3 regions of the Pseudalkalibacillus sp. NRS-1564 genome follow, and region 3 is predicted to be linked to each of the others. Evidence: riboswitches for the same ligand, from Rfam matches in the RefSeq annotation. Region 3 holds a riboswitch; each other region holds the start of a gene.
What was found. Region 3 has a riboswitch for lysine ahead of lysA (diaminopimelate decarboxylase). Riboswitches for the same ligand answer to the same signal wherever they lie in the genome.
Positions count from the first base shown of each region.

Region 1: linked by a shared signal. The riboswitch ahead of ACIFPW_RS10170 (aspartate kinase) and the one ahead of lysA (diaminopimelate decarboxylase) in region 3 are both predicted to bind lysine.
Region 2: linked by a shared signal. The riboswitch ahead of ACIFPW_RS02610 (Na+/H+ antiporter NhaC family protein) and the one ahead of lysA (diaminopimelate decarboxylase) in region 3 are both predicted to bind lysine.

Region 1 is NZ_JBITPM010000019.1:34,939-45,358, forward strand. It holds gene ACIFPW_RS10140 (alkaline phosphatase family protein) at 1-179, shown strand, start outside; gene ACIFPW_RS10145 (glycosyltransferase family 2 protein) at 176-949, shown strand; gene ACIFPW_RS10150 (hypothetical protein) at 1,016-1,783, shown strand; gene ACIFPW_RS10155 (FTR1 family iron permease) at 1,814-2,752, shown strand; gene ACIFPW_RS10160 (hypothetical protein) at 2,866-4,374, shown strand; gene uvrC (excinuclease ABC subunit UvrC) at 4,452-6,233, shown strand; lysine riboswitch at 6,313-6,501, shown strand; gene ACIFPW_RS10170 (aspartate kinase) at 6,746-7,981, shown strand; gene ACIFPW_RS10175 (YslB family protein) at 8,012-8,455, opposite strand; gene ACIFPW_RS10180 (succinate dehydrogenase cytochrome b558 subunit) at 8,764-9,372, shown strand; gene sdhA (succinate dehydrogenase flavoprotein subunit) at 9,447-10,420, shown strand, end outside.
Region 2 is NZ_JBITPM010000005.1:115,216-125,635, forward strand. It holds gene ACIFPW_RS02560 (TIGR01457 family HAD-type hydrolase) at 1-706, opposite strand, end outside; gene ACIFPW_RS02565 (DUF86 domain-containing protein) at 872-1,318, opposite strand; gene ACIFPW_RS02570 (DUF3055 domain-containing protein) at 1,499-1,771, shown strand; gene ACIFPW_RS02575 (hypothetical protein) at 1,821-2,090, shown strand; gene ACIFPW_RS02580 (YutD family protein) at 2,102-2,407, opposite strand; gene ACIFPW_RS02585 (YhcN/YlaJ family sporulation lipoprotein) at 2,534-3,193, shown strand; gene lipA (lipoyl synthase) at 3,245-4,132, opposite strand; gene ACIFPW_RS02595 (M23 family metallopeptidase) at 4,316-5,302, shown strand; gene ACIFPW_RS02600 (methionine/alanine import family NSS transporter small subunit) at 5,345-5,449, opposite strand; gene ACIFPW_RS02605 (sodium-dependent transporter) at 5,451-6,977, opposite strand; gene ACIFPW_RS02610 (Na+/H+ antiporter NhaC family protein) at 7,211-8,788, opposite strand; lysine riboswitch at 8,939-9,119, opposite strand; gene yunB (sporulation protein YunB) at 9,277-10,047, opposite strand; partial or broken gene ACIFPW_RS02620 (ISL3 family transposase) at 10,186-10,420, opposite strand, start outside.
Region 3 is NZ_JBITPM010000038.1:66,922-77,341, forward strand. It holds gene ACIFPW_RS17180 (pyrimidine-nucleoside phosphorylase) at 1-217, shown strand, start outside; gene ACIFPW_RS17185 (D-alanyl-D-alanine carboxypeptidase family protein) at 494-1,672, shown strand; gene spoIIAA (anti-sigma F factor antagonist) at 1,773-2,123, shown strand; gene spoIIAB (anti-sigma F factor) at 2,123-2,563, shown strand; gene sigF (RNA polymerase sporulation sigma factor SigF) at 2,576-3,331, shown strand; gene ACIFPW_RS17205 (stage V sporulation protein AA) at 3,532-4,149, shown strand; gene ACIFPW_RS17210 (stage V sporulation protein AB) at 4,146-4,577, shown strand; gene spoVAC (stage V sporulation protein AC) at 4,577-5,035, shown strand; gene spoVAD (stage V sporulation protein AD) at 5,049-6,062, shown strand; gene spoVAE (stage V sporulation protein AE) at 6,062-6,412, shown strand; gene ACIFPW_RS17230 (stage V sporulation protein AE) at 6,418-6,996, shown strand; gene ACIFPW_RS17235 (spore germination protein) at 6,977-8,470, shown strand; lysine riboswitch at 8,517-8,704, shown strand; gene lysA (diaminopimelate decarboxylase) at 8,805-10,124, shown strand; gene ACIFPW_RS17245 (peptidylprolyl isomerase) at 10,217-10,420, shown strand, end outside.

The DNA.
Region 1 (10,420 bases), on a different contig from region 3:
TTCCATTCTTTATGAATGGGCCATTTATCGAAAAGGGGAAAATTGTAGAAGAAAGGCATAGTCTTACTTCAGTAGCGCCAACCGTTGCTCATTTATTAGGTGCCCCTATCCCTTCACATAGTAGAGGAGCGATACTAGAAGAAGCGCTTCAGGATAGGAAGGAAGACATTATCAAATGAAACAGCATGTGATTGTTTTTTTACCCGCGCATAATGAAGAGCATGCCATTGGAGAAGTGATTAAGCAAATTCCCAGAAGTATTCATCCTTCTGTTCAGGTGAGCGTTCTCGTGATCGATGATGGCTCAACAGATCGGACAGTAGAAGTAGCTAAAAAGGCTGGAGCTAACTATATTTATTCTTTTGATAACAATCAGGGTCTTGGTGCCGCAGTTCGAAAGGGGCTTTCCTATTCTGTAGAATTAGGTGCTGACATAGGTGTGATGCTTGACGCGGATAATGAATACCCTGCCTGGCAATTAGCTGACCTTCTCGAACCTCTATTCAAAGGGGAGGCAGACTATGTGATGGGTTCTCGTTTTAAAGGTACGATTGATGGGATGCGACTTCATCGTCGTTTAGGCAATTATTGTTTTACATTTATTCAGTCCCTTCTTTTACAAAGGTGGATTTATGATGGTCAGTCTGGGATGAGAGTTTTCTCTAGACAAGCTATGGAGCATGGAGAAATCATTCATGACTACAACTATGCACAAGTCATTACATTAAACCTTGTTCGAAAAGGATTTAGAGTTAAAGAAGTTCCAATTACGTACCAGGTTCGATCTACTGGTGAATCATATATTAAGTTTAAAGCGTATTTAACATCTGTTTTACCGGCTATTTTGAAAGAAATGATGCGACCAGTTCAAAAGGTGTCGATTGACTATAGTGCGCATAAAATCTTGCCTGGACACATGACAAGTATGGTGGCAGAAAAGTCACACTAATTGCAGATCTGTTATTGACTTCAATGGTGATAATCATTATCATTATCAATGAGGAGGATATTTCAAATGATAAAACGTATTCTGTCATCAGCATTAATAATGACACTAATTTGTATACTAGCAGTTCCTGATCTTGCCAGTGCATACTCTTATGGTGACCCAACCGAAGAGAAAGTAGCTGAAGCATACAGTGAGATGTCTGCAAAACTTAATGAATCTCCTCCGAATTTTGCAGAAGCGAATAAAATTTTTGCTTCCGTTAAAGACGAAATTCAATTACATATGGGTGAAGATGCGGTTCAAGCTGTTCAAAAGGAGCTAGACAACGAAGACAAGGAAGCTGTTATAACGAATATGCAGCAAGTCCTGGTCTTAAATATTTCACGTCGACTTGAAAACGCTGAAACAGATTTTGAAGAATATGATACAACAAGAAAGCTAGTTGGCAAAGCAGATGCCACATATAAAACGCTCTCTCCCGTGGTAAAACAAACGAATCCCGAACTTGATGAAAAGATAAAGAATGAATTTGAGGTATTGCTTGATTCGCTTGGTAACCCTGGCCTTTTTGGAGTGGGGGAGAAAGATTCAGATGAAGAGAAATACGCTGAAAGTAAGAAAGTTATACTTGATGGACTAAAAAATCATTTTGATATGAAATCAGTTGAAATTGGTCACTTTGGAGAAAGTGCAACAGAGGATGAAAGCGCTGGTAGTGAAAAAACGGATTGGACTGATCTCGGTCAGCTATCGAATTGGGTGCCAATCGTTATTCTCATCGTTGTGATTGCAGGAGTAGTAATTTACACAACAAGAAAACGGCGACGCTCCTAAAATCTTTGTTTACGGAAAGGGGAAAGTTTAATGGAAATTCAGGCATTACTGATCATGTTCAGAGAAGTACTTGAAGCGCTTCTCATAATTGGAATCATAACTACCTATATGAAACGAATGGGACAGTGCCAGTATAATAAATATGTCTGGTTAGGTGCTGGGCTTGCTGTAGTTGCAAGTGTAGGCGTAGCCATGTTGTTCCAGGTTGTTTTCACCGGGTTCGCAGCGATGGGAAGCGAGATTTACCTGAAAATTTCCATTATGCTAATCTCCGCCGTATTATTAACTCAAATGGTATTTTGGATGGCTTCACATAGTCGCAATCTTAAAGGAAAGACAGAAGGGAAAATGACGGAATACATTACAACGGGTAACGTGGTAGGTATGGTCATTCATTCTTTTCTCGTTGTCCTTCGTGAAGGTGTAGAAACCGTATTTTTCTTTGCTGCAATTACTGGTGGCGATATTGGTAAAGGATTTGAAGGATGGGGAGCGATTACTGGAATCTTGATTGCTTCCACTGTATCGTACTTTTTCTTTAAGGGCACGATGCGCATTCCGCTTAAATCGTTCTTTAAGATTACTGGAATCTTTATTGTACTTATTGCCGGTGGCTTATTTGTACAGGGAATTTCGATGATGCAGGATATTAAACTAATTGGTAGCGTAATGCCTCATGTATACGATCTTACATGGTTCTTGCCAGAACATCCGATTGACTACGCGCATTATGTTCGTGATCATGGTGTGGCACCTCTTCTCTCAGGAGACATTGGAATTTTCTTTAAAGCGTTGTTCGGTTACTCTTCAATGCCTTCCATTGAAGAAATCATCGCGTACGTTGGTTATTTTGCAGTGATTTATCTTCTTGTGAACTCAAAGAATGAACCTGTAAAATCAGAAGTGAAAGAACCGAGTAAAGCGATTTTTAAAGCGACAAACGAAATGAAGCAATCGACAGTTAAATAAATTTCCAAAGTGCAAGGCGAAATTCTTCGTCTTGTACTTTTTTTCATCGGAGGTATTTAAAAAGGATAGATTAACGTATGACCCATACCAAGAATTATAAAGGATGATTAGGATTGGATCGATCAGGTAGATACCTTATACGAGCTAGAAGCATTAAAATACTCATCTGGCTGATTTCAATGAGCAGTATCTTGTTGATTATTTGGTGGAGAACCGCCTATGCAACTGAGTTACCACGTTCTTGGGATCAAGTCGATTTCTCACTAGCCCTAAATCGATTTGATTTATTTGCCATGCAACCTCACTTTCCCGGATATCCCTATTTTATTCTAGGTGGGATGTTGTTAAATAAATGGATAGGAAATCCCGTTGAGGCTTTAACGTTATGGAATGGACTATTAATGTCGCTTTCTATGTATCCAGCATATGCAGTTAGTCGCTCTTTTCTTTCAAAAACACTTAGTATGGCATCAGTAGCTCTTATTCAATCAATGGTATTTGTCAACGTGTTAACCATTCAACCGATGAGCGAGGCGGCAGCGGTGGCTATTCTATGGTGGTACTTATGGAGTTTGCAAAAAGCATTTCATCGCGAACATTCATTCACGAGCATCGATGTCGCTTCTTTGTTGTTTAGTTTACTTTTAGGAGTTCGTTTATCTTATTTACCTTTTGGTGTCGGCCTTCTACTACTATTAATACAGAGAAAAAAGCAGCATAAGTCCATTAAATCCTACAGTTTATTTTTACTCACCCAGGTCGGTATAGCCGTCATCTTTCAATTAATTTGGGTAGGGGGTCTTGCTGCTTCTGAAGGTGGCGTAGCTGCATTTTTACAGCTAGCCTTTGGGTTCTCTGAAGGTCACTTTGAAGAGTGGGGTGGAACTGCGGTTTCAGCCTCAGCCCCACTTTTGGAACGAATATCACATCTGATATTGAATAATATAGTTTGGACAGGTCTTAGCGGTCAATCGCTAATGATTTTACTACTATATCTAACCTTTTTTACGTTCATGATCTTCCAAGGGGTGAAAAATAGTGGGAGAACATTGCGAGAAATTTCATGGTTTGGATGGGCATTTGTCGCTATGGCATTTAGCTATTTTCTATGGGCCCTTTTGGCACAAAACATTGATAAGCCAAGACATATCCTGCCTCTACCTGGGATAATAATGCTAGGATTTCTCTGGATAGGGTTAGGAAGACAGGGTAATAACTCAACGAAAATAATGCTTGGTTTAGCCGTAATGATTAGCATACAATCACTTGTTTCCTATTCAACAATGAAAGAAGCAAACGATCCAGCAGCTGTTTATCAATTGATGGATTATGTAGAGCAAATTAACGAGCCGGTCATTGTGTATACTTGGGAAGAAACTAGGGTAATGTCCTATAACAAGGTGTCATTTGAACATGAACAAATTTATACGTATTCAACCTTTCTATCTGATCTTCAATATTATGATGAGCATCGCGTATTTTTAACAGGACAGGTTCTCGATGGATTTAAGAAACAGAATATATCGATGGATGGTCAGATCAAAAAGGTCAAAGAATTCCAATCCTCCACATTGTATGATCCTGTCTATCATGACATTGTTTTATATGAGTTATTAAGATAATAGAAAATTGAGGTAATGTGTTACAATGAGAGGGGAACATAGATACGCCTTGAAAAGGAGTAGTGAGGTGAGGCAGCATGGAACAACATCTTAAAAATAAGCTAGCAATCCTTCCTGACCAGCCCGGGTGTTATTTAATGAAAGATCGCCAGGGAACGATTATTTATGTTGGGAAGGCAAAGGTGCTAAAAAATAGAGTCAGATCTTATTTTAGTGGATCACACGATGGAAAAACGCAGCGGCTTGTAAGTGAAATACGTGATTTTGAGTATATCGTAACCTCCACAAATCTTGAAGCTCTTATTCTTGAACTTAATTTAATCAAAAAACATGATCCGAAATATAATGTGATGCTTAAAGATGATAAAAGCTATCCTTATATAAAAATAACGGCAGAAGAACAGCCCCGCTTAATTACGACACGTAAAATAAAAAAAGATAAAGGTAAGTATTTTGGTCCATATCCGAATGCTTATGCAGCTAGTGCAACAAAGAAGCTTTTGGACCGACTATATCCTTTACGTAAATGTCGTAAAATGCCTGATCGCGTCTGTCTTTATTATCATATAGGCCAGTGTTTGGCTCCATGTGTCAACGACGTCTCTAAAGAGCAAAATAAAGAGATGATTGACGGGATTACGCGTTTTCTAAACGGAGGTCACCAGGAAGTTAAAGAAGACATAGAAAGAAAGATGACCACAGCATCTGAGAATATGGATTTCGAGCGAGCAAAAGAGTTTCGTGATTTAATGTTTCATATTGATAAAGTTATGGAAGTGCAAAAGATCCAATCTAACGATGGTATTGATCGGGATATTTTTGGATATAGTTTCGACAAAGGATGGATGTGTGTTCAAGTTTTCTTTGTACGACAAGGGAAGTTAATTGAGAGAGATGTTTCACTTTTCCCTTTCTATAATGATGCTGAAGAAGATTTCTTAACTTATATCGGTCAGTTCTATCTTCAACAAAATCATCCTAAGCCAAAAGAAGTATTGCTTCCTCAGCAGGTTAATGCTCAAATGGTAGAAGAACTTCTACAAATTCCAGTTCACCAGCCAAAAAGAGGCAAGAAAAAAGAGCTTGTCGAGCTTACAATGAAGAATGCGACCATTGCCATTAATGAGAAATTTTCATTAATTGAACGCGACGAGAAAAGAACGATTGATGCTGTTGACAACTTGGGAGAAAAGCTTAATATAGAAGCTCCGCTCAGAATTGAAGCTTTTGATAACTCGAACATTCAGGGCACGAACCCTGTATCCGCTATGGTTGTTTTTCTTGATGGAAAGCCAAAGAAAAATGAGTATCGCAAGTACAAAATCAAAACAGTGGAAGGACCAAACGATGTAGGTTCTATGAAAGAGGTTGTGAGAAGAAGATATTCAAGAATGCTTAAGGAAAATGGTCCGCTTCCTGACTTAATTATTATTGACGGCGGAATAGCTCAAATACAGGCGTCACAGGATGTGCTCGAGAATGAGCTTGGTCTGGACATACCGGTTTGCTCGCTGACGAAAGATGAGAAACATAAAACGTCTCATCTTCTTATTGGTGATCCTCCTGAAGCTGTTTATCTACCAAGAAATAGTCAGGAATTCTACCTGTTGCAAAGGATTCAAGATGAAGTACACCGATTTGCGATTACGTTTCATCGACAGCTTCGAGGAAAATCGATGCTTAAGTCAAGTCTTGATGATATTCCCGGTATCGGAGAGAAGAGAAAAAAGAAGCTGCTAAATCATTTTGGATCGATCAAAAAGATGAAAGAAGCAAGCGTTGAAGACTTACACAACGCAGGACTACCAATGAATGTTGCAGAGGAAGTAGTCGCTCGATTTGAAAGTCAATCAAATTAATTTGTAAGAACATGTTGCGGCATTCACGTAAGTTCGTTATAATGAGTGAAATTTAATAGTTCCACACTTCGAAAGTTGAAGTGATGGTAGAGGCGCAAAAACCAATAATAAGCTTACTGAAGAGTGTTAAGACTCAGTGATAGGAGCTGAAAGGGGGATTTGCCGAAGTGGAAAGACGCTTATCCGTCTGAAGCTGGATCTGTATTGAATAAGTGCAGAGCTGTCATCCAATACCTACCCGGGAATTGGATGGAGAACTATCTCACAAAGGGACGTTTTCTTGGATTTGTTATGAAAACAACAGTGAGGTTTTTCTCATTGTTGTTTTTTTATACTTTAATAAACGCTTTACAAGTTTAAAGTATAAAAAATGAAGGCTATCGCTATTTCAATCTGGTGAGTGGCCGAGTTTTTTAATATCCATTTCGACTCTTAGTTAGTGAGTGTTTGTAACGTGCGATGATTACGCACTATGAGGGATAACGAGCTGCATGAAAGAAAGGATGGAGAGAGTGGGACTACGCGTATTGAAATTCGGAGGTACGTCTGTTGGAGATGTAGAGAAAATCAAAAATGTTTCCAAAAGGCTTATGGAAGCTGTAAATAATGGAGATGAGGTTGTTGCGGTTGTTTCAGCGATGGGCAAAACAACGGATGAGCTTTTAGGATTATCAAAAGGGATAACAGCTACACCGTCTGCAAGAGAGCTTGATATGCTTCTAACGACTGGAGAACAAGTAACAACAGCGCTTCTTTCAATGGCATTAAATGAAGAAGGGTACGATGCTATTTCATTAACTGGCTGGCAAGCAGGAATTAAAACAGAGTCGCTTCACGGCAATGCCAGAATCCTCGATATTGATGCATCACGTATGAATCAACACCTTGCTGAAGGGAAAATTGTGATTGTAGCAGGATTCCAGGGGCTAACTGATACGTCTAACATCGCGACGCTAGGGCGTGGTGGTTCCGATACAACAGCTGTGGCGATTGCAGCAGCTCTTAAAGCGGATCGTTGTGAGATATATACAGATGTGGATGGCGTGTATACGACAGATCCTCGATATGTGAAAGGTGCAAGAAAGCTTTCTACGATTTCTTATGATGAAATGCTTGAACTTGCTAACCTTGGGGCTGGTGTCTTACATCCTAGAGCGGTTGAGTTTGCAAAAAACTATAACATCTTGCTTGAGGTCCGCTCGAGCTTTACGAATGAACCTGGAACGCTAATTGAGGAGGTCGTATCAATGGAACAAAATTTGGTGGTTAGAGGTCTGGCTTTTGAAAGTAATGTAACAAAAATAACAATTTCAGGTTTGCCGAATGAGATTACAACACTTCCTTCCTTGTTCTCATCTCTTGCGGCAAATGGTATTAATGTAGATGTGATCATTCAAAGTACAGGAGAGAAAAATACAACGAGTATCTCATTCTCAATTGAAACAGCCTCTCTTGAATTAACTCTTGATGTGCTCCGTCGCATTAAAGTGAAACTTCCCTACGAACATATTTATCACGAATCAGAACTTGCTAAGGTATCCATAGTAGGATCAGGTATGATTTCTAACCCTGGCGTTGCGGCACAAATGTTTGAAGTACTTGCTGAACACGGGGTAGAAATGAAGATGGTGAGTACATCAGAAATCAAAGTGTCAACGATCGTTCCAGAAGATAAAATGATTTATGCTATTGAGTCGCTACACGATAAATTTCAACTAGATGAAAGAACCCCTGTTAAACAAATGTAATCAAAAAGGAGACCACATGTGGTCTCCTTTCTATTCAATCTGATCTTTTGGGTCCCATTTTACTGTGATTTGAATTTCATTCTTTTTATCAGTTTCATAGGCTTCAGCGATGCAACGAAGCATATTTTGATATTGTTCAGCAAGAAAACCTGCTTCTAGTTGATAACAAGCATTTCGACTAGTATTTCTTCGCTCAGTGATAAGAGCTGACTGAAGATCAAACGTTACTTCATTCTTTTTTTCTTGTGCAATTGATAATTTACCCCATCCAGCACGCTGAAAAAAATCCTCGATCTCTTCTCGAGTGGAGAGCGGGAATTGCCTAGCCATTTCTTTTCCAGTCCAATATAAAACAGCCGGCTGTTCACTACCAAGAAGTTCAGGAATAAGAACTTCTCTATAAAATTCATATCCAAAAGCAGTTGTTTCTATTTCATGACTATAATCAATCGAGTTTGTGCGCTTCTTAAACATAAATTCCTCCCAGCTTTTCTACAAAATAATTATAACGTTTTATCGACAAATCCTCCATAGCACCATAGATAGAATTTATATATATAGAAAGCGTATTCAATTGAGATATACGCAGGTGTTGCAAGGGAATTTTGAAAAATCTAAATGTACACGTTTTCTTGACGGTCCTAAATGATGGGAGTACAATGGGTATGTCACAATATAATCGACAGAAAGCGATGATTTCTGTGCATGCAAAGACTTCTTTATTAGAAAAAAATGCACTGGCAGATGGTAGCTTAACAACTTAAAAGGGGGACACACAAAACATGGCCGCAAGTCGAGACTTTGTAAGCCGAAAATTGCATTCGCTTCTAGGAGTAATTCCGCTCGGACTTTATGTTACTCAGCATCTCACTGTTAACTATTTTGCAACAAGAGGGCCCGAGGCGTTTAATGACGCAGCTCATTTTATGGAGAGCCTTCCTTACAGGTATTTGCTTGAAATTTTCGTCATTTTCTTACCGCTCTTATTCCATGCGATTTACGGTGTTTATATCGCATTTCAATCCAAAAACAACGTAAGTCGATATGGCTATTTACGTAACTGGATGTTTTATTTGCAGCGGATTTCTGGCGTTATCGTATTAATATTTGTAACTTGGCACGTCTGGCAAACGAGAATACAAGCTGCGATGGGAGCAGAAGTAAACTTCCAAATGATGGCTGATATCTTGTCTAATCCAGGAATGATGATCTTTTACATCGTTGGTGTACTTGGTACTGTCTTCCACTTCGCAAATGGCTTATGGTCTTTCTTTGTAAGCTGGGGCTTCACAGTAACACCAAAATCACAGCGTACGATGACATACGTAACAATGGTCATTTTCGTTGCACTTTCAGTTGTTGGCATGCGCGCATTATTTGCATTCGTTTAAGAAAGTGAACTGTCTTCACCACGTCTGATACATAACTTTCAGACAGAGCCAGCATTTAAGGGGGAACTGTTCTTATGAGTAAAGGTAAATTAGTGATAGTTGGAGGCGGCCTTGCAGGTTTGATGGCTACCATCAAAGCTGCGGAAGCTGGAATGCAAGTAGATCTTCTTTCCATCGTTCCGGTAAAACGTTCTCACTCTGTATGTGCGCAGGGGGGAATTAACGGGGCTGTTAATACAAAAGGAGAAGGAGATTCTCCTTGGGAGCACTTTGATGATACAGTTTATGGAGGAGATTTCCTTGCAAATCAACCTCCAGTAAAAGCAATGTGTGATGCAGCGCCTGGTATCATTCACTTAATGGATCGTATGGGCGTAATGTTTAACAGAACACCAGAAGGTCTACTAGATTTTAGACGCTTTGGTGGAACACAACATCATCGCACTGCTTTTGCCGGTGCAACAACCGGGCAACAGCTTCTATATGCGCTTGATGAGCAAGTTCGTCGCCATGAAGTAGCAGGCCTCGTTACAAAATATGAAGGATGGGAATTTCTCTCCGCTATTTTAGATGATGAAGGTGTATGCCGAGGAGTTGTTGGTGAAAACTTAACAACTTCTGAAATAAGAAGTTTTGAAGCAGATGCGGTTATTATGGCGACTGGTGGACCAGGTATTATCTTCGGTAAGAGTACAAACTCTGTTATTAATACAGGTTCTGCTGCTGGTGCGCTTTATCAGCAAGGGGCTATTTATTCTAATGGGGAATTTATTCAAATTCACCCAACAGCAATCCCTGGTGATGACAAGCTTCGTCTTATGAGTGAATCTGCACGTGGCGAAGGTGGCCGCGTTTGGACGTATAAAGACGGTAAACCATGGTATTTCCTTGAGGGAAAATACCCAGCATATGGGAACCTTGTACCGCGTGATATTGCTACGAGAGAAATTTTTGATGTGTGTGTTAGTCAAAAGCTTGGTATTAATGGAGAGAACATGGTTTACCTTGACCTCTCACATAAAGATTCAAAAGAGCTTGATGTTAAGCT
Region 2 (10,420 bases), on a different contig from region 3:
ACAAGTGTTCTTTCGTTGTTACACCTGTATGAACAAGCAATGTATCCAAACCGGCATTGATGCCTGCAAGAATATCGGTGCGATAATTGTCCCCAACCATCAACGTCTCTTCTTTCGGTGTTCCAAGTTGAGCAAGAGCTTGTTCCATAATAATAGGTTCAGGCTTCCCAATAAAAATAGGGTCTACTTCCGTTGAAACAGTCACGACTGCCGTCAATGAACCATTACCGGGTAACAATCCTCGTTCAGTTGGAATCGCAATATCTCCGTTTGTCGATATAAAAGTAGCTCCGTTTCGAACGGCAATGCACGCCTTCGCAAATTTTTCGTATGTGATTGAACGGTCAATCCCAACGACAACATAGTCTGGATTGTCGTCTTGAATCATTAAACCTTCATCCGTTAAGGCATCGCGAATGCCTTCTTCTCCAATCACATAAACCGAAGCATCTTGCTTCTTATTAGAGATATAACTTGCTGTTGCCATGCTTGTTGTAAACACGTGATCTGGCGTACATGGTACACCAAACGCCTCAAGCTTACCAGAAACTTGTTCTTTCCGTTTTGATGAATTGTTCGTCACAAATAAATAGGGAATATTTGCTTCCTTTAAACGCTTCACGAACTCGACTGCTTCGTGAATTTTTTCAGTGCCCCGATACATCGTACCATCTAGATCAATTAAATAGCCTTTATAGTTTTTCATGTTCTTTTTATCCTCCTTCTACTTATCCAATCCATAAGAAAACCGCTTTCATTGATGAAAGCGGTTCATATATTCGGGTTTTGAATGAAAGATGTCAGCTGCTCGTTTCTTACTCTTTTCATCAAAAACACCTTACTTTCTTTACAATGTGTGTTTACCTTAACATCAATCTTCATTATCTGGAAGAAAAGCTGAAACAGCCCCTAATTCTTGATTTAAGTATGTTCTTATATCAGTAGGAAACTGCTCTAGTGCACTGAGGTTTTTCCGAAGATTTTGCTCCAATGCTTCATGATCAAGCATAACATATTGCTGCATTAGTGGTTTTCTCATGCCCACGACTTCTTTTAACATAATAGTATTTTCAGTTGATATTACTTTTTCATCAGCTAGGATTTCAATAATATCTTCATAGCTCCCGGGATCTCGCATAATGAATCCATCAATGATGCTGTTCCCTACGTCAATCATGCTCTCAATGACAACGTGATGAATTCGCTCTAATCCGAGAAAATGAAGTTCTGTTTGAAAAGAACTTTCCTTCATGAGAACAATCATTTTATCGAAATAAACCAGCTGTTCTTCTATTTTCTTACGATCCACAAAATACATACTCATGCACCTGCCTCTAACACTTATGATTCAATCACCATTTTCTGAAACGGTATTAAATACTTCTCTACATTTTATCATATCTTAAAATGCAACGGCTTACATTTTCTAATGAAAGCTTGTATGAGAACGCCTCATAAGATGGTATGATAGCGTTAACTAGAAAAGGAGGGTGCTATGATGGAAGATGAACGACTCATCTACGACGAACAGGAGGCCACTGAAGCCAGGTTCGTCTGCTTTATGGGAAGCAATCATCGGTTTGACCTTTGTATTGTAAAATCAGATCGCTTTTATGGAAAATCGTTAGTCCTCGATATTCAAGGAGGCAAATTTGCAATTATCGGCCACGATGATCTAAATGAGCCTGGAAATCTCGAGCATGCCTACTCTCTCAATGAAGAAGATGCTGAAGAACTTCGCAACTTCTTGAGAGAAGTCTTAAGTCACTAATATTTTATCAGACAATGAATACACTACCTCCTAAAGGTGGTGTTTATTCATGTTTGATGAAGAAGATTATCAAGACTTCGCTAACGTAGAGAAAGGGCGAAATTACGTCCTCCCTGAAGATACGCCAGAAGGTCCATACGGTTCACCGGTGAATAAAAAGCTCGGTAAAACCTCACCTTGGCGAGAAGGGCAGCGTTCCTATAGTGCATTTAATTACGAAAATAAAAATCTTCACCAACATTTACCTCGTCAGGACCCTGGCTCACATCCACCACACGATGATCCAGAAAAAGACTCCGAAAAACCATACAAAGCATAAGCCCATAGGGCTTATGCTTCTTGTTGTTGTTTCTTCGGTTTTTCCTTCTTCTGCTTCTTTAATACAAAATAAGGGCAGCCGAAGTTGCAGTATTCATATAAATAATCAAGCACCGTGCTGAATTTTGTATCGAAAGTTGCTTTTTGGTTACGGTCCTCAAAGAATCCTTTTAATCTAAGCTGACCATAGCCCCAATCCCCAACAATGTAATCATATTTATCCAAAATCTCACTATATCGAGCAAGAAAAGCTTCTTCGTTCCAACCTTCTCTTTCATCCTTCATCAACTCAAACGTATGTTGATTTACTTTTATCATTCTTTATCCCTCATTTCAAAATGGGCTCATTAGTCTTATGATACCTTTTTTATTCGATTTGTCCAAGTAATACCAGTAAAAAAGGAACAGAGTTCGGTCATGATAACAGTATGGAGGTGAATGTTATTGAAAAAACAAATTCTGCTCATACTGCCACTCGTATTAGGACTTGGGGCATGCCAGGGAGAAAATGCGACAGATTCCTTTGACCACGCAGATTTAACACCTGTTAAAACGGATCCCGATGAATACGGTATGAACACCGCTAATTCTCAGGAAAAGTCCAAAAAGGGTGGCTTTGGATATGTGCGTCATACACGAAATACTAACAACATGAATTCTCAAAAACAACCCGAGAACATAGCCTACCTTGATCGTGATCGTATGTCGGATATGATCGGTTCAATGGCAATTGTTTTACCTTATGTCAGTGATGTCGCAACGCTAGTAACAGATGAAGAAGTTCTCATTGGCTATAAAACAACAACAAAAGATCGTGATGCCACTGCAGATCAAGTAAAGAAAACGGCTCTTTCTGTCATTCCAAGATATTATCATGTCTATGTTTCTGACGAAGAAGGAATGATTGCTGAGGTCGAGCGATATCAAAATGCCTCCACTGCAAATGGAGAACTCGAGAAGAGCATAGAAGAAACGATTGCCAAAATGAAGAAAGCGCCACAAGGGAAAAAGGTAAGTGATGGAGAGAACGAGAACGGTGAGATGAAGGGCGAAATGAATGAAGACTTAAATGATACAGATGGAAAAGAAATGATGTCGAAGTAAAAAAATCGGCCCGATAAAGGCCGATTTTTTATCTTTATTATTACTTATCCATTACTTCGAAGCTTGCTTGGCTGCATTGACTTGCTCATCAGCATGATAAGACGAACGAACCATTGGACCAGATTCACAGTGTTTAAAGCCTTTTTCTAACGCAATATCTTTGAGCTCAAGAAACTCTTGAGGCGTCCAGTATTTTTCTACTTTTAAATGCTTTTTCGATGGTTGTAAATATTGCCCAAGTGTAACAATATCAACATCATGTGCACGAAGATCATCAAGTGTTTGAATGATTTCCTCTTTTGTTTCACCTAATCCTAGCATGATGCTGGATTTAGTCGGAATCTCAGGATTCATTTCTTTTGCACGCTGAAGAAACTCTAGTGTACGACGATATTTCGCGCGTGCTCTCACTCTTGGCGTTAGGCGCTCCACTGTTTCAATATTGTGGTTCATAATATCCGGTTTCGCATCCATGAGTGTTTCAAGCGCTTCATATTGGCCACCCATGTCTGATGGAAGAACTTCGATCGAACAGAACGGATTTTTACGACGAATAGCACGTACGGTTTCAGCAAAAACAGCCGCGCCACCATCTTTTAAATCATCTCGCGCTACAGCGGTAATGACCACGTGTTTTAGTCCCATCTGTTCAACGGAATCCGCAACGCGTTCAGGCTCTGCCCAATCAAGCTCAGTTGGAAGACCAGTTTTTACTGCACAGAAACGGCATGCACGAGTACAAACATCACCAAGAATCATAAAGGTTGCCGTCTTACGAACAGCCCAACATTCATGAATATTCGGACAACGCGCTTCCTCACAGACCGTATGTAACTTTTTCTCGCGCATCATCTTTTTTAAGCCTTTATAATTTTCGTTTGTATTTAGTTTTATTTTCAACCACTCTGGTTTTCTTAAATATTCTTCTTTCTTACTCACTACACTCACCTCACCTATTACTTTTCTGTAATAAAGAATACCATAGGTAACTCATTCATTTCTATAAAAAGTGTGAATCTATTGAGGATTAAGACTTTAGACCTTCCATTATTTAGTTCTAATGATTTACGCACGGAAAACCAAACTAAGGGTAATGACAAATTACGAAAGGAGAAGAAACACTTGAGAAAATATAGTTTTCTTATCCTTATTCTTTTCTTCCTCATCCCTATAAACGTTCGAGCTGCTGATATAGACGAAGATAAACTAAGAAGCGAACGGAAGATGTTATTTCATAAGATGGAAGCCGTCACACAAGTCCCCTGGTACATCTATGCTGGTATTGATCAATATGAACGAAGCATTAGGCGCTCACAAAAAGATATTCCTCGTGAAAAAGGTGCAATAGCTATCTATATTACGCCTGAGAAATGGTCTGGGAGTACGAATCCAAATAAAGAAGATCACGACCCTATCTCGATATCGTTCTTTAATGGAATTGGCCTCGATGGCAATGGAGATGGCAAAGCCGAGCGTACTAATGACGAAGATCTACTTTATACAATTGGGTCTTTCATACAACAGTATGGAAGTTCTTTAGAAGATATTCAAATTGGTCTTTGGGACTATTATCATCGTGACCAGGCAGTAAGGACGATTACAAGTAATAGTGCTGTTTATCATACATTCAAAACGCTTAAACTCGATAAGCATGCTTTTCCCGTACCACTTCACGCAAACTATAGTTACCGAAGCACTTGGGGCGATCGACGTGGCTGGGGCGGACTTCGAATTCACGAAGGAACGGATATTTTCGCTTCTTATGGTGTTGGAGTGAAAGCGACAAGTTACGGAACTGTCGAAACGAAGGGATGGAATGAATACGGTGGATGGCGGATCGGGATTCGGGATATCGATGGCAATTACCACTACTATGCTCACCTAAATGGGTTTGAAAAAGGCATTGAGAAAGGTCATGTTGTACAGCCAGGTGAAATCATTGGGTATGTTGGTAGCTCTGGATATGGACCAAAAGGAACGGCTGGAAAGTTCCCGCCACATCTTCACTATGGCATCTATAAAGACAACGGAAGAACAGAATGGTCGTATGATCCCTATCCTTCGTTGAGGCTCTGGGAACGACAGGAACGAATACGCAACAAAAAGTAAGCAAAAAAGAAGAACTAGCTCGCTAGTTCTTCTTTTTATGTTCTATTGTTTTTTTGATACTCTTACAGCATTCAAAATGCTAGCCGCAAGACCACCCCATATAATAACCATTCCAACTACCATCATGAAAATCGCGCTACCACCCATATTAGCTTACCTCCTTATACTTTTGCTGTTCAGCTTTCGCATCCCATTTCTTTAGGCTGAATAGAATTCCAACCAGAAGGGCGAATCCTGCGACAGCCCAGCCACTATAAAGAATAAAGCCGTTTGAGTAGCCTTCATAGTTCCCAGTCGGTGTATCAAACTGACGAAGAAGATTTGTCTTAAAGAGATCGAACATCATATAACCAAGTACGAGAGGAGTAATGACTCCAAGACAAGCTTTCCACCAGTACTTCAGTGAAATGTCTGAAATGCCGTTTGCATGTGACTCAAGCGTATTAAGCTCACGAAGTACCCATGCTACAACAACCACCTCCACTAGTCCTACAAAGGCAATTCCGAACTGGTTAATAAAGTAATCAGCTGCGTCAAGGAAGAACAATCCGCCTTGCGTTGCAAACAGAATCGAGATAATAGAGGAAATCCCTCCACCAATTAGAACAGCTTTCGTACAAGAAATTCCGAACTTCTCAGAAACACCTGCAACATATGTTTCGGAAATAGAAATCAGTGAAGACAAACCTGCAAGTACAAGTGAAGCAAAGAATAAGAATCCGAACAACCCGTTCAAAGCTGGAAACTCATTGATTATTTGCGGGAAGACAACGAAGGCTAGTCCTACGCCACCGCTCACTACTTCGCCAACGCTAAGCCCCTGCTGCTGAGCCATAAATCCAAGCGCTGAGAATACCCCGATACCTGCTAGAAGCTCAAACGCCGAGTTACCAAAACCAGTAATAAACGCGTTATTCGTAATATCTGATTTCTTAGGTAAGTAACTAGAATAAGTAATCATAATAGCAAAAGCAATGGATAAACTGAAGAAAATTTGTCCGTATGCAGCAACCCAAACACTTCCTGAAGTAATACTGTCAAAATTCGGTGTAAAGAATGCATTTAGACCTTCAGCAGCACCAGGCAGTGTCACTGCTCGAATCACAATGATTAAGAAAAGAACAATTAATGTAGGAATGAAAATTTTATTAGCACGCTCAATTCCCTTTTTAACACCTGCAAGAAGTACGCCAAGTGTAATGATCCATACTGCAATTAATGGGAGAAATACGCCTGGTACGATACTACCTGTTTGTCCAGGATCAACCGTTAATTTCAGATAATCATTGAAGAGGAATGCTTCTGTATCAGAACCCCAACTTTGATTAAATGCAAAATAGCTATAAGAGATGGCCCACGCAATAATTACCGCGTAGTATGTGGAGATGACGAATGCAACGATAACGCCCCACCACCCAAGCCATTCCATCTTCTTATTCATTCGAAAGAACGAAAGTGGTGCGGATCCACGGAATTTATGACCCAATGTAAATTCAAGAATAAGAATTGGGATTCCGGCTGTTAATAATGCAAATAAATAAGGAATAAAAAATGCTCCACCACCGTTGTCATAGGCTACGGCCGGAAATCTCCAAATGTTCCCTAGACCTATTGCTGAACCAACTGCGGCTAATATAAAACCAGCCCTTGTCCCCCATTGCGCACGATTTTCCAAATAAATTACCCCCTTAGACAAATGTTAACCTTTTTCACCATAAGCCCCCTTCCAGAAAAAGGTTAAGACTTTTAAGTAAATTCAGATTATTTTGTTTATAGTATATCTAGTACGTATGTCCTTGTCAAAACAATCTTTTTACATTTTTCGTATGAATCGTTCAATTTTCTATATAAATCTCTCTATTTTTGTGAAAATACATAAAAAAACAGGAGGAATATCCTCCTGTTTGATTAATGATTTGCCATTTCAACTGGTCTGTTGGCATATTTTCCTTTTAGCATGAAAATTAATAATCCGAATAGAATCGCTGTTGCCACAAGACCAAGAATGGAACTACCAGTAAAGCCAAGAACCAGATATCCTAGTAACGAAATACCTGCAACGAGCAATGCATAAGGCAACTGTGTCATCACATGATCGATATGGTGACTACCCGCGCCTGTTGAAGAAAGAATTGTTGTATCCGAAATTGGTGAGCAGTGATCTCCAAATACAGCTCCTGCAAGAACAGCGGCAAGTACAGGAAGCATGTAGGTAGGATCCGTAGCAGCAGCAATCTCTCCTGCGATCGGAAGCATAATGCCAAATGTTCCCCACGAAGTTCCCGTTGCAAACGCCATAACACCTGCAAGTAGGAACAAAATAGCTGGTAAGAAGCCAATCACAATGTGGTCATTAACAAGTCCTGCAAGATACTTACCAGTCCCTAGTGAGCCGATAATTTCAATCAATGTCCATGCAAAGAAAAGAATGTATACGGCTGGAAGCATTGATTTAATGCCTTCCCAAATTCCTTTTCCAAGAACCGCTCCACCCATTCGTTTTGGAAAGAAGAAGAGGAGAGAAGTTATAAGTCCAATGATTCCACCATAAAGGAGAGAAGCAGCAACGTCTGTATTTTCAAAGACAGACAAAGCTGTCACGGCTGTATCCGTTCCGCTAACAGCCTGAATTCCTGTGATGACCATAAACGTCACAGTACCAGCAATTAGCATAATAATAGGCCATGCAAGATCAGCTACTTTCCCCTTCTCACTTTCAGGTAGTCCTGATGTTTGACCAGGTACGGCACCTTGATTCGGATCAAGCACTTCTCCTGTTTTCTGTGCACGGTCTTCATGTACTCTCATTGCCTTAAGATTAATGTCAAAATAACTAACAAAGAACACCATCGCAAGTGCAAAGAGAGCATACAAATTCATTGGAATCATTCTTATAAAAGCTTCTAACGCGCCAACACCTGTAATGCTATGCGTTGCTAATACACCACCAATTAACGCGATGATATAAGCGCCCCAGCTTGAAATAGGTGAAATAATACACATTGGTGCTGCAGTTGAATCAATGATATAGGCAAGCTTTGCCCTTGAAACATTGTGCCTGTCCGTAATCGGTCTACTTACGTTCCCAACTGCGAGCGAATTAAAGTAATCATCAATAAAAATAATAATACCAAATACCGCTGTGACAATCTGTGCGCCTACTCTTGTTTTCACGCGTTTCATGGCCCACTCGCCAAATGCGCGACTTCCACCTGATATCGAAATAAAGGCCGTCGTCATCCCTAATAAAAGCAGGAAGAAAATAATGTACATGTTCCAAGTATTTAAACCACCGCTCTCGGAATCAATGAAGATCCCTTTTACGATTGTATAAATTTCTTCTAATGAATTTGGTACACTCCAATTGTTGATCATTAGCGCACCAAGAATAATGCCTACTCCTAAAGAAGGAAGCACTTTTCTAGTCACCACTACCATTAGCAAAGCTACGAGTGGTGGAATAATGGATAGAACTGAATTCTCCATGAATATCCTCCTAATATATGATTGGTCATCATAACCGGAATGGACGCCTATCCCTCAGCCTTCTCGTCGTGTTTGAACGCAAAAAAGCGAGCAATGATAGGATTGGTCCTATCATTGCTCGCTTCACCGAGTCAATGTTAAGTGTCCACCCCGATCAGTAGTTCTCCATTACAAGTTAGACTCATAATGACAGTTCGACACTTCTTCAATGTCGCCCCAACACAAATAATGTGACCGTTATTTATGCTTCGGCAGATCTCCCTTTCGATGCTGATCATTGGTGTCATTCTCCCAACACGTACTCATGAGGATCTGCTCCTCTACCTCATCGTATAAGATAAGGAACAATATTAAGTTCAGTTTTAAAGTATACCTTACTTTCGTTGTTTGTGCAATTGTAGATTATTCCAGAGATATTTCTATTAGAAGGGAACCATTTTTTTAGCTATCGACATTGAACATTGAAGCTGGTTAATGGCCTCCTTTTCTTAATCTGGCTTCGGCAAAACGATCGATGGATTTCCACCATTTCCATTATCACCATTATAATAATAAGGAACGTCTCCCTGAATAAATAAATCTCCAATTTTTACAGAGTTCGAAACTTCAGTATTCTTTGTAGAGAAAGGAATAATTACGTTCATCTCAACTTTAATATTGATATACACTTCAAGATACGTGTTGTTAATTCCCGTTTCTTTCACCTTTGTATCAATATTAGAGACCACATCTCCAATCATTTCAAACCGTACTGGAATCCTCGGCCCAAAATTTGAAAGAAGAACATTATTTGTAGCCATCCCTAAAGGTATGGAGTATACGATTCCTTGTTGATTTTCGGTACCTTCGTAATCGATATCTATATCATTCTTAAAGGTTTCCAGCTTATCTAAATCACCAGCTTCAACATAATCTAAGTAAGTTTGAACTCGTTCTGTGGCCTCTGAGATCAATCGATTATAAACTTGCGAGTTAAAGCTATAACTTGGTACTTTTTCGGAATCATTACCATGAACGATAATTAAATTCTCAACGTCAATACCGTCTGCGATCTTCTTTGAAATGGCATCATTTATTGCTTGCGCAGCAACTTGACGTGTTTTTGTTTCAGCAATACTGATTAAGCTTGGTTCAATTCCTTTATTAACAATCCATAATCCTTGAACAGTAGTAAAGATAAAAATAATAAAGGAGATGACAAAAACATATCGAAAGGGAAGCGGCCCCTTTCTAAAGAATTTTCTACGAGTTCGAAACAACATGAACCCTCCCTTCTCTTCTTCATGTATATGCCACGGAGAAGAGAAGTATGGACAATTTCCTAGAAAGAGCCAAAATCAAGCTATTAAATGTGGTTCTAAATCAAATGTTGGGGTAGGAGATTTATCTCCTACTCCTTATCCTAGTTGAAAATGACGAATTTTTTTGTACTGATGATGTAAAAGGATCTTTCTTCGTAAGCGGTCATATCGCTTAAAACCAAAGGCATTTCGCTTAATGACCTTCGTTTGATTGTTTAAACCCTCGATAAAACCATTATTATAGTTCAAGGCAAAACTATTCAGGACTTCTGGTTGCCAGTTCTTAAGTGTTTGAACGGCTTGTCTGAACTCCTTCATATTCGCTGCTTCA
Region 3 (10,420 bases):
TGCAGGAAGAGCGACAAAAGACGATCAAATTAATCACGGTGTTGGGATCACCCTGAAGAAAAAAGTCGGCGATAAAGTGGAGAAAGGCGAAGCACTAGTTGTTCTTCACAGTGATGAAGAAGACGTTCAGAACTCAATCGATAAAATTAATGAAGCTTATACTCTTTCTAAGCAAGCTGCTGAAAAGCCACAGCTAATTTATAAAGTTATTAACTAATAAAAAAAGATAGTATCTTGAGAAGTCTCTTTTGGGAGGCTTCTTTTTTTTATGTGTTTAGCTATGTGAGCTTATCTTTTTGGCTCATTCACGTGACATCTTCATCTCAGAGCGTAATTAAGGCAATAATCAACTACTTCATTAACATGTCCATGTGTATACATCCGTGAAAAGATTTAAGGAGAGTGAATGCGATTATCAATAGAGGATATAGAATTCGTATATTTTTCCAAGATGTTGGAAATCCTTGTAATACTAAGAATGGAGGGATCACCAATGAAAGTTGTTGCAACAGCGCTCGCCTTCTTGCTGGGAGTAACTCTTATTGTTCCTTCTTTTGCGCATGCAGAAGAAGCAAAGCTAAAAATCGCAGAGAATTCTTCTTCCGCTATTTTGATTGAGCGAGATACAGGTGAAGTATTGTTTGAAAAAGATAGTGATAAAAAGCTTCCTCCTGCAAGTATGACTAAAATCATGACCATGATCTTAATTATGGAAGCGATTGAAAGTGGAAAAATAAGCCTCGATCAGAAAGTTAGAGCAAGTGAATATGCTGCTTCGATGGGTGGTTCACAGATTTTTCTTGAGGCAGGGGAAGAAATGACGGTTAACGATATGTTAAAAGGTATTGCAATTGCTTCCGGTAATGATGCTTCGGTAGCAATGGCTGAAGCGATCGCTGGTTCGGAAGAAGAATTTGTTAATTCGATGAATGCAAAAGCAAAATCAATGGGACTCAAAAACACTCATTTTGTAAATCCTACTGGATTACCAGCGGAAGGTCATTATTCCACTGCAAATGATATGGCCCTTATGGCTAAAGAGCTTCTTAAATATGAATTGATTACAAAATATACTGGATTATATGAAGACTACCTGAGGCAGGATACAGATAAGAAATTCTGGCTCGTTAACACTAATAAGCTTGTTAAATTTTATCCTGGTGTAGATGGGTTGAAGACAGGATTTACAAGTGAAGCAAAGTATTGTCTTACGGCAACGGCGAAAAGAGATGACATGCGAGTGGTGGCCGTTGTAATGGGTGCTCCATCTCCAAAAGTACGTAATGCAGATATTACTAAACTGTTTGATTATGCATTTTCTCAATATAAAACACATAAGTTATTCGATCGAAACAACATCGTGAAAGAAGTAAAGGTAAATAAAGGAGATCAACCTACCATGTCTGTTGTAACATCTGAGCGAGTTTCCGTTCTTCTTAAGAAAGGGCAAGAAAACGGTAAAATTACAACAAGCATCAAAGTCAATAAGAATATAGAAACACCTGTTAAGAAAGGGGAAGAGGTAGGTGAGTTGTCTGTGAAAATAGATGGTCATGTGACAGCTACATCTCCGGTTATTGCAGCCAAAGACATTCAAAAAGCTTCCTGGTGGCAGCTGATGAAACGAACAGCTGCACAGTTCGCCAAAGCGCCTACTCAAACTGTCAAGTGATCACCTCTTTCATCGAAATCTCACTAGTTTTGTCACGAAGAAGGAATTAACCCTGTAAAGAGAGAAAAAACTCACAAGCAAACATGAGGAGGAATGTGACGTGAGTCTTTCGATCAATCTTGAAGTGCGCCATCCCGTTCTTTTGATTCGTCTTGATGGAGAGTTGGATCATCATACATCAGAAGAACTAAGAGACAGGGTAGATTCGATTATTGAAGAGCGTAAAATTGAACATATTGTGCTAAGTCTAGAAGGTCTTTCATTCATGGATAGTTCAGGTCTCGGTGTTATTCTAGGGCGGTACAATAAAGTGAAGAGTTTTGGAGGAGAAATGGTCGTATGTTCAATCTCTCCACCTGTTAAGAGATTATTTGAAATGTCAGGTCTCTTTAAAATTGTGAGGCTTGAGGCTGATGAGCAGCATGCCCTCGCTACTTTGGGGGTGGCATAATGAGGAATCGTATGGATATCGAGTTCTCTGCGCTCAGTCAAAATGAATCATTTGCTCGTGTAACTGTAGCAGCTTTTATTGCGCAGCTCGATCCAACTGTTGATGAACTTACTGAAATCAAGACAGTTGTATCGGAAGCTGTTACAAATGCCATTATTCATGGATATGAGCAAAATTCTGAAGAGAAGGTTTACATTTCGGTCGAGTTAAATGACGACACGGTCAATTTAACCATTCGTGACCATGGAATGGGAATTCTTGACCTTGAGGAAGCAAGACAACCTTTGTTTACAACAAAGCCTGAACTAGAACGATCAGGGATGGGCTTTACAATTATGGAGAATTTTATGGATGAGGTCAAAGTGGAGTCTGCAAGTGGCCAGGGTACGACCATTCACTTAATGAAGTATCTATCAAAAAATAAAGCGCTATGTAATTAAGGGGACCTGCATATGGACGTGGAGGTTAGAAAAGGGAAGCAGTCGCAACTGAAGCCTGATGAAGTGAAGGAATTGATTAAACAAAGCCAGAATGGGGACCAGGGAGCCAGAGACCTCATTGTTCAAAAGAATATGCGTCTCGTCTGGTCCGTTGTGCAGCGATTTCTAAATAGAGGGTATGAAGCGGATGACCTGTTTCAGATCGGTTGTATTGGTTTGTTAAAATCCGTGGATAAGTTCGATCTAAGTTACGATGTGAAATTCTCCACCTATGCGGTACCAATGATTATCGGGGAAATTCAGCGCTTCATTAGAGATGATGGAACAGTGAAAGTGAGTCGATCCCTTAAAGAAACCGGCAATAAAGTTAGGAAAGCGAAGGATGAGTTATCGAAAACGCTCGGCAGAACGCCGACAATTAATGAAATTGCAGAACGAATAGAAGTCACGCCGGAAGAAGTTGTCATGGCACAAGAAGCTGTAAGGGCACCAACTTCTATTCATGAAACGGTTTATGAAAACGATGGAGATCCTATCACTTTACTCGACCAAATTGCCGATCATACAGATAGTGCTTGGTTTGATAAATTAGCCCTTAAGGAAGCATTGCAGTATCTTGATAATCGTGAGAGACTAATTGTTTATTTAAGGTATTACAAAGATCAAACTCAGTCTGAAGTGGCAGAAAGACTGGGGATTTCTCAAGTTCAAGTATCGAGACTTGAAAAGAAAATATTAAAACAAATTAAAGAACAGATGAGCAAATAGCTCATTCTGTTCTTTTTTGTTTGCAAAGGATTTTTTTACCAGAATAATAATAGAGCTATCACTAAGATTAATGAATGGATGATATAAAAAGGACCCAAACTTCTAGGGAATTAATGGTACTTAGGTTGCTAAAGAATGAGAGTCATTTGGTAGAAACATACTATAACCAATATGCCCCTTGAATAAGGAGGTGGAGGATCATGGATAGTCAGATAATATATCTTCGACTTAGGCAAAAAAAGAAAGTACCACCTAATAAGAAGTTATTGATTGGTGATATTGCTCAGCTCATAGGAGAAGATTCTTGTTGTAGTAAGGTGGAGAATATCCAGATTTACCATGTGACGAAAGAGGATAAGAACTTAGTCGTAATCGATGTTATGAAAGTCATTATGTCCATCCATAGCGAAATGGAAAACGTTGAGATTCAAGTAGTCGGTCCTACACAAACGATTGTAGAAGTTCAGTATCCAAAGAAGAAATTAGCACCCGTTTATTTTGTTCTTATCTGGTTTTTATTATTTATTGGTGCGGCCCTCGCTATTATGAATTTTCATGAAGACGTCAGTATGAGAGAGGTTCATCAGCAAATATATAAAATTGTGACTGGAATCGACAATCCAAAACCACTGCTTCTACAAGTACCATACTCATTTGGACTTGGAATTGGGATGGTCCTGTTCTTTAACCATCTTTTCAAAAAGCGGTTTAACGAAGAACCTAGCCCACTTGAAGTGGAAATGTTTAATTATCAACAGGACCTTGATCAATATGTAATCGTTCATGAGAACGAAGAAAACGGAAATTCGAAACCATGAATGCTCAATTTCTCTTAGTGATGTTAATCGGATTTGCTGAAGGGATTGCGGTTGGGGCTGGATTTGTTGCATTTCTTTCAGTTCTTGGCATTATCCCCAGGCTCACTCAATTGTCCAAAACGTTACACCTCATTCGTTTTTATGAATGGGGGATCATTGTAGGTGCTGTAGTGGCAAGTTGGTTATCGTTAAGAAATCCAACTCTTGGCCTGCCCAAATTTGTAGTGATCCCAATTGGACTCGGTGCAGGTATATTTATTGGGATGTTAGCAGCAGCATTAACAGAAGTACTTAATGTCTTGCCAATATTAACGAAACGGATTGGGTTTATAGATAAAATTTTGGTTTTACTAATGGCTATAGTACTTGGTAAAGTATTCGGATCATTGTTTCATTGGACAATTTTTGTGGATGGAGGGATCAAGTAATGAAAAAATCATTAAACGATCAGGAAAAGTATAGTCAGAACATTAAAGAGTATCAGCCAAAGCCGCCGTATTTTTTCAACTGCATAAAAGCGTTTGTTGTAGGCGGGTTTATTTGTATGTTCGGGCAAGGTGTTCAGAATTTCTATATCAATGTCTTTGATTTTTCTAAAGAAAATGCTGGAAACCCGACTGTAGCCACTCTCATATTGATCGCAGCTTTATTAACGGCTTTCGGTTGGTATGACAGGCTTGGTCAATTTGCGGGAGCAGGTTCAGCTGTACCAGTTACAGGCTTCGCTAATTCGATTACTAGTGCTGCTCTCGAGCATAAAAGCGAAGGGATTGTACTTGGTATAGCAACCAATATGTTTAAACTTGCTGGCTCAGTCATCGTGTTTGGCGTCGTTGCGGCTTACATTGTAGGGATGGTCAGAATGGTTTTTAAAGCCCTGATATAAGGAGAGAACCTGTATGAAATCAGGAAAGCAAACATGGAGTTTTTCAAATGTTTATTTACAATCAGTAGGTACAGCAACAGGCCCAAAGGAAGCAGAAGGTCCATTTGGAAATTCTTTTGATGTGACCTATGCTAACCTTCATTGTAATCAGGCAAATTGGGAGCTTGCTGAAAGAAAATTGTTAGAAGATGCAGTAATGAGTTGTTTGAAGAAAAAAGAATTAGCTCCTGATCAAGTTGATGTTTTTGTAGCGGGTGATCTATTAAATCAAATCGTAAGCGCAACTTATACAGCAAGGTCTAATCATATTCCTTTTCTAGGTGTTTTTGGAGCATGCTCGACATCCATGGAATCCCTAGCGATTGCATCTTCTCTAGTTGATGGTGGTTTTGCTGAGAGGGCTATTGCTGGAGTGAGTAGCCACAATGCAACTGCTGAAAGACAGTTCCGTTATCCAACAGAATATGGAGGTCAGAAACCTGGTACTGCGACATCAACTGTAACTGGTGCTGGAGCTGCGTTAGTTAGTCAGGAGTTATCGGACATTCAAATCTCTGCGGCAACGATTGGAAGAGTAGTTGACTGGGGAATCAAGGATCCGTTTGATATGGGGAGTGCGATGGCGCCAGCGGCAGCAGATACATTGGCCACACATTTTGAGGACCTAAATGTAAAACCTTCAGATTATGACTTAATTGTTACTGGAGATTTATCTGCAGTTGGTTCTCCGATTGTTCGTGATTTATTGCTTGAGAAAGGGTTTGACATTACTAATAATCATAATGACTGTGGGTTAATGATCTATCGACCTGATCAGAAGGAAGTATTCGCAGGTGGAAGCGGGTGTGCCTGTTCGGCGGTTGTTACGTATGGTCATCTCATTGAGCTTCTAAAACAAGGGAAGTATTCAAAAATTCTAGTTACTGCTACAGGATGCTTGCATAGCCCCGTTATGGTGCAACAGAAAGAAAGTATGCCTGCTATCGCTCATGCAGTGGTTTTTGAGCGAGTTGGAGGTGAGGAATAGTGGAATACTTCATTGCTTTTGCAGTAGGAGGAGCCATTTGTGTTGTTGGTCAGTTATTGCTCGATATTTTTAGATTAACGCCTGCTCATGTAATGTCATCTTTTGTGGTGACTGGAGCGATTCTTGACGGTTTTGGTATATACGATCGACTGATTGAATTCGCAGGAGCAGGTGCGACAGTCCCAATTACGAGCTTTGGGCATTCCTTGCTACATGGGGCGATGCAGCAAGGAGAGGAACATGGATTTATAGGCATTGCAATGGGGATATTTCAGTTAACTTCAGCTGGAATTTCATCAGCTATTGTTTTCGGATTTATCATAGCCATTATATTCAAGCCAAAGGGGTGAATGAATTGAACAAGCGGCGGGTTATTTTCGTTACTGATGGAGATCTTTACGCGCAAAAAGCAATTGAAAAAGTGGCTTCGGATATTGGCGGGAGATGCATTAGCCAATCAGCAGGAAATCCAACCCCGCTTGCTGGTTATGAAATTGTTTCCCTAATTAAAGAAGCTCCACACGATCCAATCTTTGTAATGTTTGATGACAGTGGTTTTCCGGGTGAAGGTTATGGAGAACTAGCGATGCAGGCTGTGGCTGAGGATGAAGATGTTGAACTACTTGGTGCGATTGCAGTTGCCTCGAGAACACACTTCTCTGAATGGACGAGAGTAGATGTTTCCATCGACAGGGATGGTGAATTAACGCATTTCGGTGTTGATAAGAATGGATTTGCTGATATGGAAGCCGGGAGAATAGATGGGGATACTGTATCTATTTTAGATAAACTGAATGTCCCAATTATTATAGGTGTCGGTGATATAGGTAAAATGTCTGGGCTTGATGATCCGGAGGTTGGGTCGCCTATAACATTGAAAGCCGTTCAAATTCTGCTTGAAAGGAGCGGTTTCTATGACAACAAAAATGAATAACAAACAAAAAATATTTAAAAAATTAAAAGAAAATGAAGACTTCTTGAAAAAATCAATTGGCATTGGGGAAAGTTTTGACGTAGGTGTACGTAAACTCAAGATTTTGAATAAAGAAATACAATTCTATTATTGTACTGGTTTATGTGATACATCAATCATTGTTGAAATCATGCGTGAATTGATGGAATTAGATGATCATCATCGCTTGACCGTTAAATTCGAGCAAGTTATCCATAATCATTTACCCCATCAGCAAGTAACAAAAGTAGAGACGTTCGATGAGGTCGTCGATCAAGTTCTTTCTGGACTGATCGCTGTATTTATGGAAGGCGAAGAGATTGCTTACATTATTGATGTTCGAAAGTATCCAGGTAGAACGCCTCAAGAGCCAGACACTGAGAAAGTGATCAGAGGTTCTAGAGACGGTTTCACAGAAAATATTATTGAGAATACTGCACTTACTAGAAGGCGTATTAGAGATGGTCGTTTGCGTAATGAAATATTTCAAATCGGAGAGCGTTCCAAAACGGATGTGTGTATCACTTATATTCAGGATGTAGCTAACCCAAACTTAGTTGAAATCATTAAGAAAAAACTAAAAGAAATTAATATTGATGGTATTCCTATGGCTGATAAAACTGTTGAAGAGTTTTTAGTGCATCAGGCGGGAAATCCTTTTCCACTTGTACGATATACGGAAAGGCCAGATGTAGCCGCATCCCATTTGTTAGAAGGGCATGTCTTGATTATCGTCGATACTTCTCCGAGTGTTATTATTACGCCAACAACCTTTTTCCACCATGTTCAACATGCAGAAGAATACAGGGAAGCTCCATTACCAGGTGCATTCTTGAGATGGGTCCGCTTTGGAGGAATGCTAGCAGCGCTATTGTTACTTCCCCTGTGGTTATTGGCGGTATATGAACCTGGGTTGTTGCCTAAATCGATTGATTTTATTGGGCCAAATGATGAAACGAATGTGCCGATATTTATTCAAATCATTCTTGCAGAAATTGGGATCGAAACACTGAGAATGGCCGCCATTCATACGCCTACCCCGCTTTCTACAGCGATGGGTTTAATTGCGGCTGTATTAATTGGTCAAATTGCCATCGATGTAGGATTATTTGTTCCAGAAGTTATTCTGTATGTTTCTATTGCGGCTATAGGTTCTTACGCAACGCCAAGTTATGAGTTATCAATAGCGAACAAACTAGTTAGATTATTACTACTTTTCCTTGTCTTTTTCTTCAGAGTTCCAGGATATATAATAGGCGTGACAGCTATTATTCTCTTCCTAGTCGCCTTAAAGCCATTAAATACACCTTATTTATGGCCATTCATTCCTTTTAATGCAAAAGCGTTTATTCAAGTGCTAATTCGCGTTTCTGTTCCTTTGACAAAATTGCGTCCAAGTATTACAGAGCCCCAGAATGAAACGAAGCAGCCGGACAAACCACTTGCCGAATCTTAAAAAGTATGATAATTTATTTCTTAATTGAATAGACCTCATTGAACGTAATGGGGATAGAGGCGCAAAACGAATGAGTAAGATATCTGAGCATAGAATGGAATGCGAAGACGATATCAGAAAGGTCAATTTGCCGAAGTGAGAAAGGACCCATCCTTTTCTTGCTGGGCTGCTGCTGAATAAGTTGCAGACTGTCACTGGAGGATGAATTTCTTTCAGTGGTGAGCTAATCCAACTCGTGAGGATACGGAGAAAACAGCCTATCTATAAAGTTGGCTGTTTTTCTTATTGTGTGGAGGGAGCTCGCATTTATATAAGCGAGAGGGGAGAAATGATTGTGAATTTATACGGTACATCTGCAGTTTCAGAAGAGGGGCATTTAACAGTTGGAGGGATCGATACGGTCCAATTAGGAAAAAAATTTGGCACTGCGTTATATGTTTATGATGTGGCTATGATTCGAGACAAAGCAAGGGCGTTTCGAAGTGCCTTTGAACGTGAGAATGTAAACTATCAAGTAGCTTATGCTAGTAAGGCCTTTTCATGTATGGCAATGATCCAACTTGCAGAAGAAGAAGGATTAAGTTTGGATGTTGTATCCGGTGGAGAGCTTTATACTGCTTTGAAGGCAGGTTTCCCCGTGGAGCGTATTCATTTTCATGGAAATAACAAAAGTGAATCTGAAATTAGAATGGCGCTTGATGCAGAAATAGGTTGCTTCGTTGTTGATAATTTTTACGAATTATCTCTCCTTGAGCAAATTGCAGAAGAAAAAAATGTGAAAGCTAATGTGCTGTTGCGTATAACACCAGGTATTGAAGCACATACGCATGATTATATTTTAACAGGCCAAGAAGATTCTAAATTTGGTTTTGATTTACAGAGTGGTCAGGTAGAACGCGCGATATTGGATGTAACAAAAATGAGTGCTGTTCATCTTCTTGGACTTCATTGTCATATAGGCTCACAAATTTTTGAAACAAATGGTTTTGTAATGGCTATTGAAAAGATTTATAGCTATCTTACAACATGGTATGATGCCTATGGTTTTGAGCCTGAAGTCCTTAACCTTGGTGGAGGATTTGGAATCCGATATACGAGTGAAGATCACCCATTACCAGTAGGGAACTACATCGAAGCTATGATTGAAACAATCAGAAATCAGGTAACAGGGCAAATGAACATGCCTGAGATCTGGATTGAACCTGGTCGTTCACTAGTAGGAGAAGCTGGAATGACGTTATATACGGTTGGTTCACACAAAAATGTTCCAGAGTTGCGACATTACCTCGCTGTAGATGGAGGGATGACGGATAATTTACGCCCTGCTCTCTATCAGGCAAAATATGAAGCCACAATAGCAAATCGAATGAATGAAGCAAAAGACCACCTATACTCTGTAGCAGGAAAGTGTTGTGAATCAGGTGATATGTTAATTTGGGATTGCCAGTTACAGCGAGCGATTGCTGGTGATACGATGGCTGTTTTTTCAACGGGGGCATATGGTTATTCCATGGCAAATAACTACAATAGATTACCAAGATCAGCTGTTGTCTTTGTTGAAAATGGTGAGGCCAACCTTGTTGTTGAGAGAGAGTCATACGAGGATTTAGTTCGACATGATTTGCCATTAAAACAAGCGATTATATCAAAATAATAGTTGAAAAGCATAAATGATATGGAACAGCTTCAGTCTGTGCTATAATGAAAGAGCTTTTAAGAAAATTGTTAGTGCAGGAGGATTTATTTATGAAAAAAGGAACAATTGCATTTGAAAATGGAGAAGTTATTGAAATTGAATTTTATCCAGAAGCAGCACCTAACATTGTTGCTAACTTTGAGAAGCTTGCAAATGAAGGTTTCTACAACGGTGTGAATTTTCACCGTGTAATCCCTGGTTTTGTTGCTCAAGGTGGAGATCCTACAGGTTCTGGAATGGGTGGACCAGGATAT